Regions from separate parts of the Lysinibacillus sp. S1 genome, predicted to be linked through region 3. Evidence: riboswitches for the same ligand, from Rfam matches in the RefSeq annotation. Region 3 holds a riboswitch; each other region holds the start of a gene.

Region 1 (4,239 bases), 2.3 Mb from region 3:
CTGGTAAAATACCACTCATTACTTTTAATAATGTGGATTTCCCGCTACCATTCGGCCCTAGAATGCCAAGAATTTTTCCTTTTTCAACAGTAAAACTAATGTCCCTGACGATTGGTACATCTTCATAGCCACCTGATAGATGTTCAACAACAATCATGCCCGTACCCCCTTGCTTCTTCGCTGCTTATAAAAAATATAGGAGAAAACAGGTGCTCCAATAAATGCCGTAATAACACCAATTGGTAGCTCTCTTGGCACAATGATTGTTCGTGCTACTAAGTCGCAAATAATGAGTAATGTTGCACCATTGAAAAAAGATAATGGTAATAAGTGGCGATGATCAGAACCCCAAATCATCCTTGTCATATGCGGCACTACTAATCCTACAAAGCCAATTGTGCCAGAAACTGCTACAGCTGCTCCAGTTAGCATGGAGCCACCTGTTAATATCAAATATTTACTGCGCTTTACATTAACACCTAAATGTTTTGCTCGCTCTTCACCATACAACAAAACATTTAATTCTCGTCTTTGTGTCCATAGCATAATTGAACCAACAATCACAAAAGGAATGATCATTTGGACATATGGCCAACCACGCATCGAAACAGAACCAAGTAGCCAGMCTATTACCTGACGTAATTCTTCACCAGATAAGGCAATCATTAATGAAATAAGGGAACCTAAAAAAGAACTAAAAATAACACCTGTTAATATCAACGTTTCCATTTTTAATGAGCGGTCTACGAGTCTAGCAAAGCTCATAACAACTACCATCGTAATGATAGCACCAATCATACKGAAGATTGGCAGCGCATACAAACCGACAACAGGTATAGAAATACTAAAAAAGATCGTTAAAACAGCACCAACAGAAGCCCCTGATGAAACCCCTAGTGTATATGGATCTGCTAATGGATTTTTTAATAAACCTTGGAAAGCTGCTCCAGCAATAGCTAGAGATGCGCCTACTAGTCCCGCTAATAACACGCGAGGCAAACGAATTTTCCAAAAGATATTGGCGGCTGTTTCATCAACCGCCTTATTCCACAATACTTCTAATGGAATATGAACCGAGCCTATCGCTACGCCACACCAGATGCTAATAAGAAGAAGCGTACATGTTAATGTATAGGCTAGTGCTATTTTTTTCACTTAAATACCTCAGGATAGATTGCTTTTGCTAATTCTTCTAGACCTTCAGCTAAACGTGGCCCTTGACGACTTGTCGTACTTTCATCTACCTGCACAATCGCATTATTTTTTACGGCATTAATCGTATMAAAGCCCGCACGTTTTGKTATTTTCGTTAAAWTATCTGGTAMATAATGATATGTCACCACGATGACATCTGGATTTTTTGCGATAATTTGTTCTGCATCAATTTTATACCAATTATCGCCATCTACAGCTACATTCTCTGCATTGATCATTTCAAGCATAGCGTTCATAAATGTACCATTGCCAGCTGTATAAATATCTGGCTCATCTGATGCTTCAACTAACACTTTTTTGGGTTCAACATCCTTGACTTTAGACAAAACTTCTTCTACTTTTGCCTTCATATTAGCGACAATTTTTTCTGCCTCTGGTAATTTCCCTGTAGCACGTCCAAGTTGCTCAATTGTTGTATATGTTTCATTAAAGTCTTGTGCATTTTTTACAACAAATACTTTCAAACCTGCTGATTCAAGCTGTGCAATAGCCTCTTCTGAAAGAGACATGCTAGATTCGTGTGAAAAAACGATATCTGGTTTTAAGGCAATAATTTTTTCAATATCGTATTCCATACCGCCAACCTTATCCTTCTCAGCTGCCTCTGGCGGATAATCGTCGTTGTCCGTAACACCAACTATTTCATCATTTAAACCTAGTCCAAAAAGGATTTCAGTATTACTTGGAATAAGTGAAACAATTTTCTCAGGAGGTGCTTCAAGTGTAATGTCCTTACCAAGGGCATCTGTTATCGTCATTGGGAATGTTGCTTCATCCACYTGTGCTGTTTCTTGCTGTGTTTGCTGCTCGTTAGATGGCTTGTTATCTTTTGCTTCCTGCCCACAAGCAGCTAGCAAGCCTACTGCTAAAAATGCTGATAATCCTATTTTCCAAAATTTCTTCATGTGAATCCTCCTTCGTTGATCCGTGCGACATTTCGCTTTATTCTACATCAAAATAAAACCCCTCATCTTTGATCGATGAGGGGGCAAAATCGCACCAAAAAAACTGATACAAAATCCACCACCCTATCCTCGTAGGTTGTCATGTCGTTATAAAGGCAGGTCTCCTGGCTAGTGCTACTTGCGATTTTTCAAGCCTTCCCGAAATCTTCAGTGGCATCATTTGAAAAAACTCACACTTACAGTGGCGGGACCGCATCGGAATTACACCGATTTCCCTTTTCACTTTACTTAAGTAAAGAACCTTKATAATATTCAGTTGATTTCATTATACATGAAAATGAAAAAAGTCGCCTCCATTCAAGACGACTCCCCGGCCATTATACAATTTCAGAAAAGTATTGGACTGTTTTCATTTGAGCACCCATTTCTCTTAATGACCATGTCTGTTCTAAATAAACGTCCGCTAGTTTTTCATATTTCCCACCAAATTTATGTGCCCACTCAACCGCTATGACACTTTCATAAAGGTGAGCCATTTTTTCCGCCATACCCTTAGCTTCAAAAGTTTTCGTTGCCTCGTCTAAAGCGCTAAAAATTTGCAGTTTCACAGACATATTCGCCAATTGTTCTTTAACGATTTGTACTAGTGAGCTGTCAGCTAATTTGTCTAATCGTTCCTCCATCTCCTGTACAAACAGTTCATGAGCATGAAACTTATCTACTAAACGAATGAGTTCTAAGGCCAAAATATTAGCCGTACCCTCCCACACCGTTAACACTTGGGCGTCTCTTAATAAGCGGGGCGTTACAAAGTCTTCTATATAGCCATTACCTCCGTGTAATTCAATTGCCTCACTAGCATAATGAACAGCTTGCTCTGCTGTTTCCTTTTTCATAATGGCAATATATAAACGATTCATAATAAGATCTTGCTGAGTTCCCTGTCCACTTGTCACTTTATCGTATAATTGGATAAGATCAAAAACTGTCGCTACTTCCACGTGCAACTTAGCTGCAAATTTCCCTAAAGTATCCTGAATCATAGGGTACTGTGTTAAGGGCTTGCCAAATGCATGTCGATTGCTTACATAATGTTTTGCCTCTAAGAAGCCGCGACGCATAATACCAATTGAAGCGACTGCATTACAAATTCTAGAGAGATTTAGTGCTTCTAGCATATAATAAATCCCTTTATTTTGCTCCCCTACAACATAGGCAAGTGCACCATCAAATTCTACCTCACCAGAGGGAACTGCCCGAACGCCTAGCTTATCTTTCAGTCGGCGAATACGTAGATGATTTGTTGTTCCATCTTCTTTGCGCCAAGGAACTGCAAACAATGTTAAGCCTCTGGAACCTGCTGGCGCACCTTCTAGKCGTGCTAATACCATCGCTACACCACACATGCCCGCATTGGATGCAAAATATTTTTCACCATATAGACGATAAGCAGTGCCATCCTTTCTCGCCTCCACCACATTTGCACCTACGTCAGAGCCCCCTTGACGTTCTGTTAAAAAGGTCGCACCTTCATATAAATCTGTGTCACCTGTTGCACACACATGTGGTAAAAAACGCTGCTTTACCTCTTCATCTGCATAATGATCTAATAGATAGGCAGTTGCCATTGTCAATGTTACTGGACAATAAAAACCGGGCTCTGCATGTGATAGCAAATAACCTTGTGYAAAGCTATAAACATAATTCCCCTTGTGTCCTAGCTGCGGAATATGCTTGTGTACATAACCTACAATCCCAGTATTATATGTCTCTTCAAYMRYTYTKWYRWWGCCATCATTAACCCAAACCTCTGATATCTCTTCACCATAGGCATCATATCTTTGAAGGCGAGGCTCACCCTGTCGATCTGTATGCTTTGCCCTCGCATCAATATCACCTGCACATAGCTCACCAAAATCTGTTAACTCTCGTTGGGCATAGGATAAAAACTCTTTATCTAACATCATTTCCACTATTTTTTGAAGCGTGTCATCTTCAGTAAAAAAGTTCGTAGTACGCATTGCTTCTTGTTGTAATACTTTCATGCTATCTCACCTCTTGCCCCTTTAAATTTTGTTTTAATATTTTGCCTGATGCATTGCGTGGTAGCGCTTCTACT
Region 2 (4,239 bases), 1.5 Mb from region 3:
ATATTTCGGTTGGATTAATAGCAGTCCAATGAGTGTGACGCCTCCAATAATAAAGCTTACAAATAAGTGAGCCTTCATATAGCCAAATGTTGCATCTTTTAAGCGATTTAAAATAATTTTTATCTTCTTTGCTGTATTGGGCTTTAAATATTTATAAGTGATTTGCTTTAACTTAGGCAAATCAAGCATAAATAGGAATAGCGCAATCATATAAACGAGAAGACTGATAAATAGGCTGGGTATCTCTGAAAAGAAGGCAGAAACTTTGCTATAATTAAAGAAGCTTAAAAAGGATTCTTCGACTTTCTTTATGAAATCCATAGTGGTTTTTTGAAGCGAAGCACTTACTTCAGGTGGAAAGTCTTCTGTGTATTTAGAAAYATTTTCTTGCATATGAAGCCACATATCTGATAGCTTGGAAATATAATAGGGAGCTTGCTTAGATAGTAAAATTATTTGTGTCATTATTTGTGTAATAGAAAGATAACAAATAATAGATATAACAATAACACTCACTATGTAAATAAAAGCAACTGCTATTTTCCGTGACATTTTCCATTTCCGTTTAAAGAACATGACAATTGGTTCTAAGAAAAATGCACTAATCCCAGCAAGTATTAAAGGCATGGACACTGGGATAACAAAATAGACAGCTAAAAGTAGTGATATTATCACAATCAACCGAAAAATCAATTTCCTAGCATTAAATTTATTCATAAACTCACCTTCTTTGCGAAAAAAATTAAGTTAAGTGTACCATAAATCAAATTTTATTACGTTCTGAAACAATAAAGGTAGGGATGAATTATGGAAAAAGAGATTTTGCAACTTTTTAGTAATCTAACAGAGCATGATCGCGATATTCAATATGAATCTTACGAGGAATTAATGAAAATTATGCAGGAACCCGTAGATTGGACATATGCAGTTTGGGAACAGCTAATAAAAGCACTTACATACAATAATGGTTATTCTCGTGCACGTGCTGCACAAATTTTATGCGCTTTAGCTGCAAAAAGTGATCCAGAAGAAAGGGTCTTGGAGGATTTTTTAAAGATTTGGGCTGTGACTTACGATGAACAATCTGCTACGGCAAGGCATGCATTACAAGCAATTTGGAAAATTGGACAGGCGGGTCCAGTACAAAGAGATTTGGTTGTATCGTATCTAGCTAAAAGATTTCAAACATGTATAGATGAAAAACAGCCATCTCTTATTCGTCAGGATATTATTATGTCATTTAAAAAGTTATATGATCAAACAAATGACTCGAAATTATTAGATATTGCCCATCGTTTAATTAATGAAGAACAAGATGCTAAATATAAAAAGAAGTATAAGTCAGCCATCCGTTCAAAGTAGCGAGGTGGTGTTTTTTTGTGCAAATTCTTTGATGAACGATAGAATAGTCAACTATAATGAATGAAAAAAGGGGATTATGCATGAGCATTTATAATTATCTAGTTCGGAAGCCTAATGGCGAAATTTTATCGATGGAAACATATCGTGGAAAAACAATGTTAATTGTTAACACGGCAAACCAATGCCGATTTACATATCAATTTGAAGACTTACAGAAAATGTATGATAAATATGGAAAAGAGAATTTTGTAGTTCTTGGATTCCCTTGTGATCAATTTGGCCATCAAAATCCTGAAGATGGGGAGGAAACTAAGCATCTATGCAAGGTAAACTATGGGGTCACATTCCCGATTTTTGAGCTTGTACAGGTAAATGGAGAGGCTACCCATCCACTCTTTAATTATTTAAAGCATGAAGTGGATTACCGAGAGTTTGGGAAGGCAAGTATGCAGGAGAAAATGTTGGCAGAAGCAATTGTTCAACTTGCCCCAAGCTTTTTAGATGGTCGTAATATTCGCTGGAACTTTACAAAATTTCTAGTAGATGCTAATGGTAAGTCCGTCGCACGCTTTGAACCAACAGATTCACAGCTCGATATTGAAAAAGCAATTGAAACACTATTATAGTAAATTTCTTAATAATGTAAAAATTAGTTAGGGTTTTCTCTTCAAGTAGAAATAATGCTATATTTTAAAACTGAGCACAGCTATTTTTTCTGAAGCATATATGATAAACTGCTTTACAVATGAAATATTCTTGCAGAATAAAGGTGCGAATTAGCATAATCGGGAATCCGGTGAAAAACCGGAGCTGTTTCCGCAACTGTAAGTGCAGCCATTATAAAGATTTACCACTGTCTCAAAGAAGATGGGAAGGTCCTTTATAACACATTCGTTTCATGTGACGAACTGTACAAGCCAGGAGACCGACCTTTATTTGAACGTATAAAAACTTCTCGGAAGCTAGGAGGATATACGGCAAATACATAGGCTTTGTCTAGTTTGATGGCTCATTATGTTATTTTTGTCGTTCCTTTGCAAAAAGGAGCGACTTTTTTATGCCTTTCAAATAAGAATTTTTCATTATAGAAAATAGGGGGGAAGCAAGTGAAAAAAGATGCCCGTTATTCTTGTTATCCATTTATGCGTGAGAAAGCTTCAACGGTCGATTTTGAAATTCGAACAGATAGCCTGACAACACATCTAGGAGTTGCATTAGCTGCGGTAAAAAAAGAGGATGTTCAAGTTGTTGCTGAGGATTTATTGCTTATGTTACCTATGGCTTATCATGTGAATGGCTCAGTACGTGGGAAATTAGCAGTAACTGAAGAGGATTTATCTTGGTTAAGTGAACGTTATGATTTTTACGTTCGCCATGTGAAGGAAGAGATTCAAAGTTTTGTTTTACCTCAAGGAACAGAGGCTGCTGCAGCCTTACATCTTTGTCGCAGTGAGGCAAAAAAATCATATCGTACTTTACACAAAGTATCAGAAGAACGAGAGGTTCCAGCTATTCTTTTCGATTACCTTGGTTTATTAGCTAATGTATGTTTTGTCATGGCTGTTTTTATGAATCAGCAAGCTGGAATAGCGGAAATACCGTTTATTAGTAAATCCTACCCAATGAAAAAGAAAAAGGAGAATAACAATGAAAAAAGTATTTAATTTCCAATGGCTATCAGTGCTCTTACTTGCACTGGTATTAGCAGGCTGTGGCACTGCTGAAGATACAAAAAATAAAGATGCTTCGCAAGATACACAACAAGCAGAGAAAACAAGCTATAAAGTGACAGATGACCGTGGAGTGGAAATAGAGTTTAATGAAGTACCAAAAACAGTTGTATCTTTACAACCAAGTAATACTGAAATTTTGTTTGCTTTAGGTGTTGGCAATAAAATTGTAGGAGCAACTGAGTACGATACTTACCCAGAGGAAGCACAAAAAATTGAACGTGTCTCGGATACTATGAACTTTAACAGTGAAAGAATTTTAGCGTTAAAGCCAGATGTTGTCATTGCTTATACAATCGGTGATAAGGATGCCCTAAAGCCGCTTGAGGACGCAGGAATTAAAGTGTTTGTTATTCAATCTGCGACTACTTTCGACGATGTTTATGGAGATATCGAACAAATTGCTGCTGTGATGGATGTTCCTGATAAAGGAAATAAATTAAACGAAGAGATTAAAGCGAAAATTGCTGAAGTACAAACGAAGGTGAAGGATGTAAAAACGCCGAAAAATGTTTATTTAGAGGTTAGCCCTAAGCCAGACATATATACAGCAGGCTCTAGCACTTTCCAGCAAGAAATATTAGATGCAGCTAATGTTAATAATGTTTTTTCTGACTTGAATAGCTGGGCAAAAGTGAATGAGGAAGATGTTATTGCGAAAAATCCAGATGTTATTTTAACAACAGTAAACTATACAGAAGATCCAATAGGAGAAATTCTTGGACGAGATGGTTGGAATACTGTGAAAGCTATTCAAAACAAAGCGGTATTGTCCATTGATACAGATATCTCTAATCGACCTGGTCCGCGTATTGGTGAAGCTGTAGAATTAGTAGCGAAGGCTGTGTACCCAGAGTTATTTAAATAAGAAATGTTTCCATGCTAGCTGTCAGCTATTCAGCTAGCATTTTTTATGTGGTTTAAATTATTACCTAGCGTGAAAATTGGAATTAATGTAGTTTGTTCTTTAAAATAAAAGTAAGTATGCTTGATAATCTTAGGAGGTGTAGTGATTGGAGCAATTAGAGACAAAGGTAATTCCATTTGAAGCAGTCTATAATTTCCGAGACATGGGTGGATATAAAACAAAAGATGGGCGTAGGGTAAAGAACGGTTTATTTTACCGCTCAGCTGCCCTTGGAAAAAT
Region 3 (4,239 bases):
GCTTCGGTGTTACTTTGACTGCGCTTGTCCCTTTTACCATTGCAAGTGCCGCTGTAGCCATTTCAAGAGCTGTTTTTTTCGGCTTTGGCGTAGCGGCTATACTGGGTTTATTAAAGCGCCCTGCATTAGGGTCAGCCGTAAAGTCATTTCGCGCTGTTCCTGTCTCTTGGTTCATTGCRCAAGGTTCATTTTCTTCGCGTAAACGTTGATGTGGACGTAATGGCTGTTTCTCTTCACCCAGGGTATATTTACGTTGGTAACCGCGGGGCGTAATCATCTTATTGTCATAGAAAAATGTTGACGAATTCCCGATAATGACAGTTGTCAACATACCAATATCATGTTCTAGCATTTCTGCTAGTGTTGTCATGGTCACTTCTTGACGTTCTCGATAGGCACTTTTCACAAGCCCAACTGGTGTGTCTGGCGAACGATATTCTAAGAGTATTCGTTGAGCCTCGACAATTTGTCTTGTTCGACGTCCACTTTTAGGATTGTATAAAGCAATGACAAAGTCCGCCATTGCAGCTGCCTCGACACGCTTTGCAATTAAATTCCAAGGTGTTAGATGGTCACTCAAACTGATTGTACAAGCATCATGCATAATAGGTGCACCAAGTATGCTAGCGCATGAATTAATCGCAGAAATCCCAGGAACAATTTCAACTTCAATTCCTGTTGCTTCTGTCCAGCCTAGCTCAATTAACACCTCATAGACTAATCCTGCCATGCCATAGACGCCTGCATCACCACTCGAAATTACTGAGACGATGTTCCCTGCTTCGGCTTGACGAACGGCTTCCTGTGCACGCGACACTTCTTCTGTCATGCCTGTACTAACAATCGATTTTGCACTTACTAAATCTTGAATCAGCTCTACATAGGTTTTATAGCCTATAATCATATCACTTTGTTGTAAAGCCTCTACTGCACGTGTCGTAATATGCTTAAAATCTCCAGGTCCAAAGCCTACTACGAAAATTTTTCCTTTTTGCGCCATGTTGTTACCCCTCTTTCACCTTTTCGATCCCTTTAATGGCAGTTGTTTGAGCAGTACGCTGTAATGTACCTTCACGAAGTGTAAAGACATGTTCGTTGTATAAGGATTCATGATGTAAATCTTGTACTAGTGTTCTAGCATGCTCTGTTGATGGCACACGATACCAGTTTCCTTGAGGATAAGCGATTACCACACAAGCATCCTTGCAGCGTCCATTACAGCGCGTTCTTGTCGTATGTATTTCCTGATCGAGTGCTTGCCGTTGTATCTCATCTCGAATGGCTAAGGTAATTTCCTCCCCATCCTTTTTCATGCAGCTACTGCCATTGCAAATAAAGAGATGTGTTTTCATCCCCTCTAAATTCCAAGTTGTCATCTTCTGTCTCCCCTCATTTGCTTTTTGGAAAAAGAAAAACCTTTACTCTATAACGAAGAGTAAAGGTTTTGTAGAAGCCAAATAAAAACGAATAGAATGAAATACAGGTACCCGCTTTCGCTTCAACTTCTCCCTCCGAAAAGTTTGCATGCACAATCAAATAAGCAGGTTTCCTGACTTAAGCTTCATTTTACTGTCGCACCTTCCCAAGTTTGTACCAGTGGCTTTGCGATTTCATCAGCTATTACAGTAGCGGGGGCTGTATTGGATTTTCACCAATTTCCCTATTATCTCGAGCTATTCGAGCACTTATTGACGTTTTATATGAAATTTTTATTAGAATTTTAAATAGAAAACTGTCTTTATCATATCTTATTATTTTAAAATTTCAATATTTCTTTAAAAATTTATGACAAATTTATCAATTTTGAATGGAACTAGATATGAAATTTATATAAATCTATATAATTTGCGCACAAACTTTTATCAGAATATTCACCGTTGACCTTTAATTTTAAAAATTTTATAAAAGGTATAGCATATTTATGGAAATTCATGTTACACTTTGTCGTGAAATCTCACAATTTGAATGTTTTTCGGTGCAAAGTGCTTGTCATTTTGCTTAAAAGGGAAGCCGGTTTGAGTCCGGCGCGGTCCCGCCACTGTAATAGGGAGCTTTATAGAATATGTCACTGTCCAACGGATGGGAAGACCTATAAAGCATTGAACTAGAGCCAGGAGACCTGCCGAAAAATAAGTGATCGTTTCAACCTACGAGGATAGGTGTGCGGCTTAGCAGATGAGACTGTTATTTGCTTTTTTAGCTATGCACTTTTCCACCTAAGGAGAAGTGCTTTTTTTAATTACGCACGCAATATTCTAAAAATCTATTAATTAGTTAGGAGGAAAGCTTTTTGAAATTATCATGGTGGAAACTTAGTTATTTTTTACTGGCCTTTTTAATCGTGCCAAAACGTGCCTTTGCCATGCATATCATGGAAGGTTTTTTACCAATCGAATGGGCTATTTTTTGGTGGGTGATCTCTATCCCATTTATCATTCTAGGATTGCGTTCTATTCGAAAAACCATTGATGAAAATCCTGAAACAAAAATGCTTTTGGGGCTTTCAGGGGCCTTTGCCTTTGTGCTATCCGCCCTAAAAATCCCTTCAGTTACAGGTAGTTGCTCTCACCCAACTGGTGTAGGACTTGGGACAGTACTCTTTGGCCCTCTAGCAATGAGTGTAATTGGAACAATCGTTTTATTATTTCAATCTTTATTATTAGCTCATGGAGGAATTACAACTTTAGGGGCTAATGCCTTTTCTATGGCTATTGTTGGTCCTTTTATTGCTTACTTTGTCTTTAAAGGGGCTCAAAAAGTAGGGTTGTCATTTTCACTAGCCATATTCTTTGCAGCTATGCTTGGTGATTTAGGTACCTACATTGTGACTTCTGTACAACTAGCACTAGCCTTTCCTTCAGAGGTTGGAGGCTTTATGGCATCCTTTACAAAGTTTGCAGGTATTTTTGCCTTAACTCAAATTCCTTTAGCAMTGAGTGAAGGAATTTTAACGGTCATTGTGATGAATTTCTTGAAAAAATACAATGTTAGCGAATTAAAAACGTTACGTGTTTTCTCAACAAAGGAGGCACATTAACAAATGAAAAAAAATTTATTGTTATTAGCAATTGTTGTGTTGTTAGCCATCATTCCCTTATTCATACAAAAAGGTGCTGAATTTGGTGGTGCTGATGGAGAAGCAGAAGCAGCTATCGGTGAAATCAATGCGGAATATGAACCATGGTTTGAAAGTCTATGGGAGCCACCAAGTGGTGAAATCGAAAGCTTATTATTCGTGCTACAGGCAGCTATAGGAGCTGGCTTTATTGGCTACTTCATCGGCTATATGCGTGGCAAACCCAAAGAAGGTTAACCATTATGTTACTCATTGATAAGTATGCCTATCTGAATAAGCRAGCGTCCGTTCATCCGRTAGAAAAAATGATATTTTCACTTGGACTACTTCTCATAACGCTCAWCATGAGAGATGAACGACTTTCACTCATWACATMTWTTGTAATGAGTMCTTTTATCAWTTTAGGTGCAAAAATTCCGCTTGCATACTACGGCAAATTATTATTGCTACCTAGCTTTTTCTTATTAACAAGTCTCGTATCTATTTTACTTTCCTTTACATCATCAACGAATACACTCCCTGCCCATATTTGGTCGTTTACATTTAGGAATTGGACTGTCTTTATTGGGAATGCAAGTGTTTTAGCAGCGCAACAGCTGTTCTTTATTGTCCTTGGTAGCATTAGTTGTTTATACTTTTTAATTCTAACCACTTCCGTACAAGGAATATGTTATGTGCTACGACAATGGCGACTTCCCTCTTTATTAGTGGAGCTCGTCGAACTAATCTATCGTTTTATTTTTATGTTTTTAGAAAGCATGCAAAATATACATCTCGCCCAGCAAGCACGTCTTGGCTATCATTCACCGATGCAATGGCTACGCTCTGTCTCCATGCTTATTGTGGCATTATTTGTGGAAATGTTTCAGCGTAGCCGAGAGCTCAACAATGCCATGCAATCACGTGGAGGCGAGGCTGTCTACTGGCAAGAGATGGGCTCTTATAGCAAGAAAAATTGGCTAGGCATGGCAGCTATTTTACTAGTCCTCATCGTATATGGAGGGTATTTTACATGACAGCATTTTATTTTAAACTCAACCAATTATCTTATGCCTATGCGGATGGTACGAAGGCGTTGTCAGATATTACATTAGACATTCCAAAAGGTAAAAAAATCGCCATACTCGGGCATAATGGCGCAGGAAAATCGACTTTATTTCAGC

Evidence for each region. Region 3 has a riboswitch for cobalamin ahead of ACHZEU_RS23285 (energy-coupling factor ABC transporter permease). Riboswitches for the same ligand answer to the same signal wherever they lie in the genome.
Region 1: linked by a shared signal. The riboswitch ahead of ACHZEU_RS10965 (ABC transporter substrate-binding protein) and the one ahead of ACHZEU_RS23285 (energy-coupling factor ABC transporter permease) in region 3 are both predicted to bind cobalamin.
Region 2: linked by a shared signal. The riboswitch ahead of ACHZEU_RS15625 (hypothetical protein) and the one ahead of ACHZEU_RS23285 (energy-coupling factor ABC transporter permease) in region 3 are both predicted to bind cobalamin.

The regions. Positions count from the first base shown of each region.
Region 1 covers NZ_CP173154.1:2,171,234-2,175,472, forward strand. The annotation lists gene ACHZEU_RS10955 (adenosylcobinamide amidohydrolase) at 1-157, opposite strand, end outside; gene ACHZEU_RS10960 (FecCD family ABC transporter permease) at 154-1,155, opposite strand; gene ACHZEU_RS10965 (ABC transporter substrate-binding protein) at 1,152-2,120, opposite strand; cobalamin riboswitch at 2,257-2,440, opposite strand; partial or broken gene ACHZEU_RS10970 (acyl-CoA dehydrogenase family protein) at 2,498-4,165, opposite strand; gene ACHZEU_RS10975 (class I adenylate-forming enzyme family protein) at 4,167-4,239, opposite strand, start outside.
Region 2 covers NZ_CP173154.1:3,134,094-3,138,332, forward strand. The annotation lists gene ytvI (sporulation integral membrane protein YtvI) at 1-717, opposite strand, end outside; gene ACHZEU_RS15615 (hypothetical protein) at 808-1,362, shown strand; gene ACHZEU_RS15620 (glutathione peroxidase) at 1,443-1,988, shown strand; cobalamin riboswitch at 2,113-2,311, shown strand; gene ACHZEU_RS15625 (hypothetical protein) at 2,469-3,026, shown strand; gene ACHZEU_RS15630 (ABC transporter substrate-binding protein) at 3,010-3,960, shown strand; gene ACHZEU_RS15635 (tyrosine-protein phosphatase) at 4,106-4,239, shown strand, end outside.
Region 3 covers NZ_CP173154.1:4,619,108-4,623,346, reverse strand. The annotation lists gene cobJ (precorrin-3B C(17)-methyltransferase) at 1-1,000, opposite strand, end outside; gene ACHZEU_RS23290 (ferredoxin) at 1,005-1,376, opposite strand; cobalamin riboswitch at 1,522-1,704, opposite strand; cobalamin riboswitch at 1,957-2,142, shown strand; gene ACHZEU_RS23285 (energy-coupling factor ABC transporter permease) at 2,291-3,037, shown strand; gene ACHZEU_RS23280 (energy-coupling factor ABC transporter substrate-binding protein) at 3,041-3,313, shown strand; gene cbiQ (cobalt ECF transporter T component CbiQ) at 3,319-4,092, shown strand; gene ACHZEU_RS23270 (energy-coupling factor ABC transporter ATP-binding protein) at 4,089-4,239, shown strand, end outside.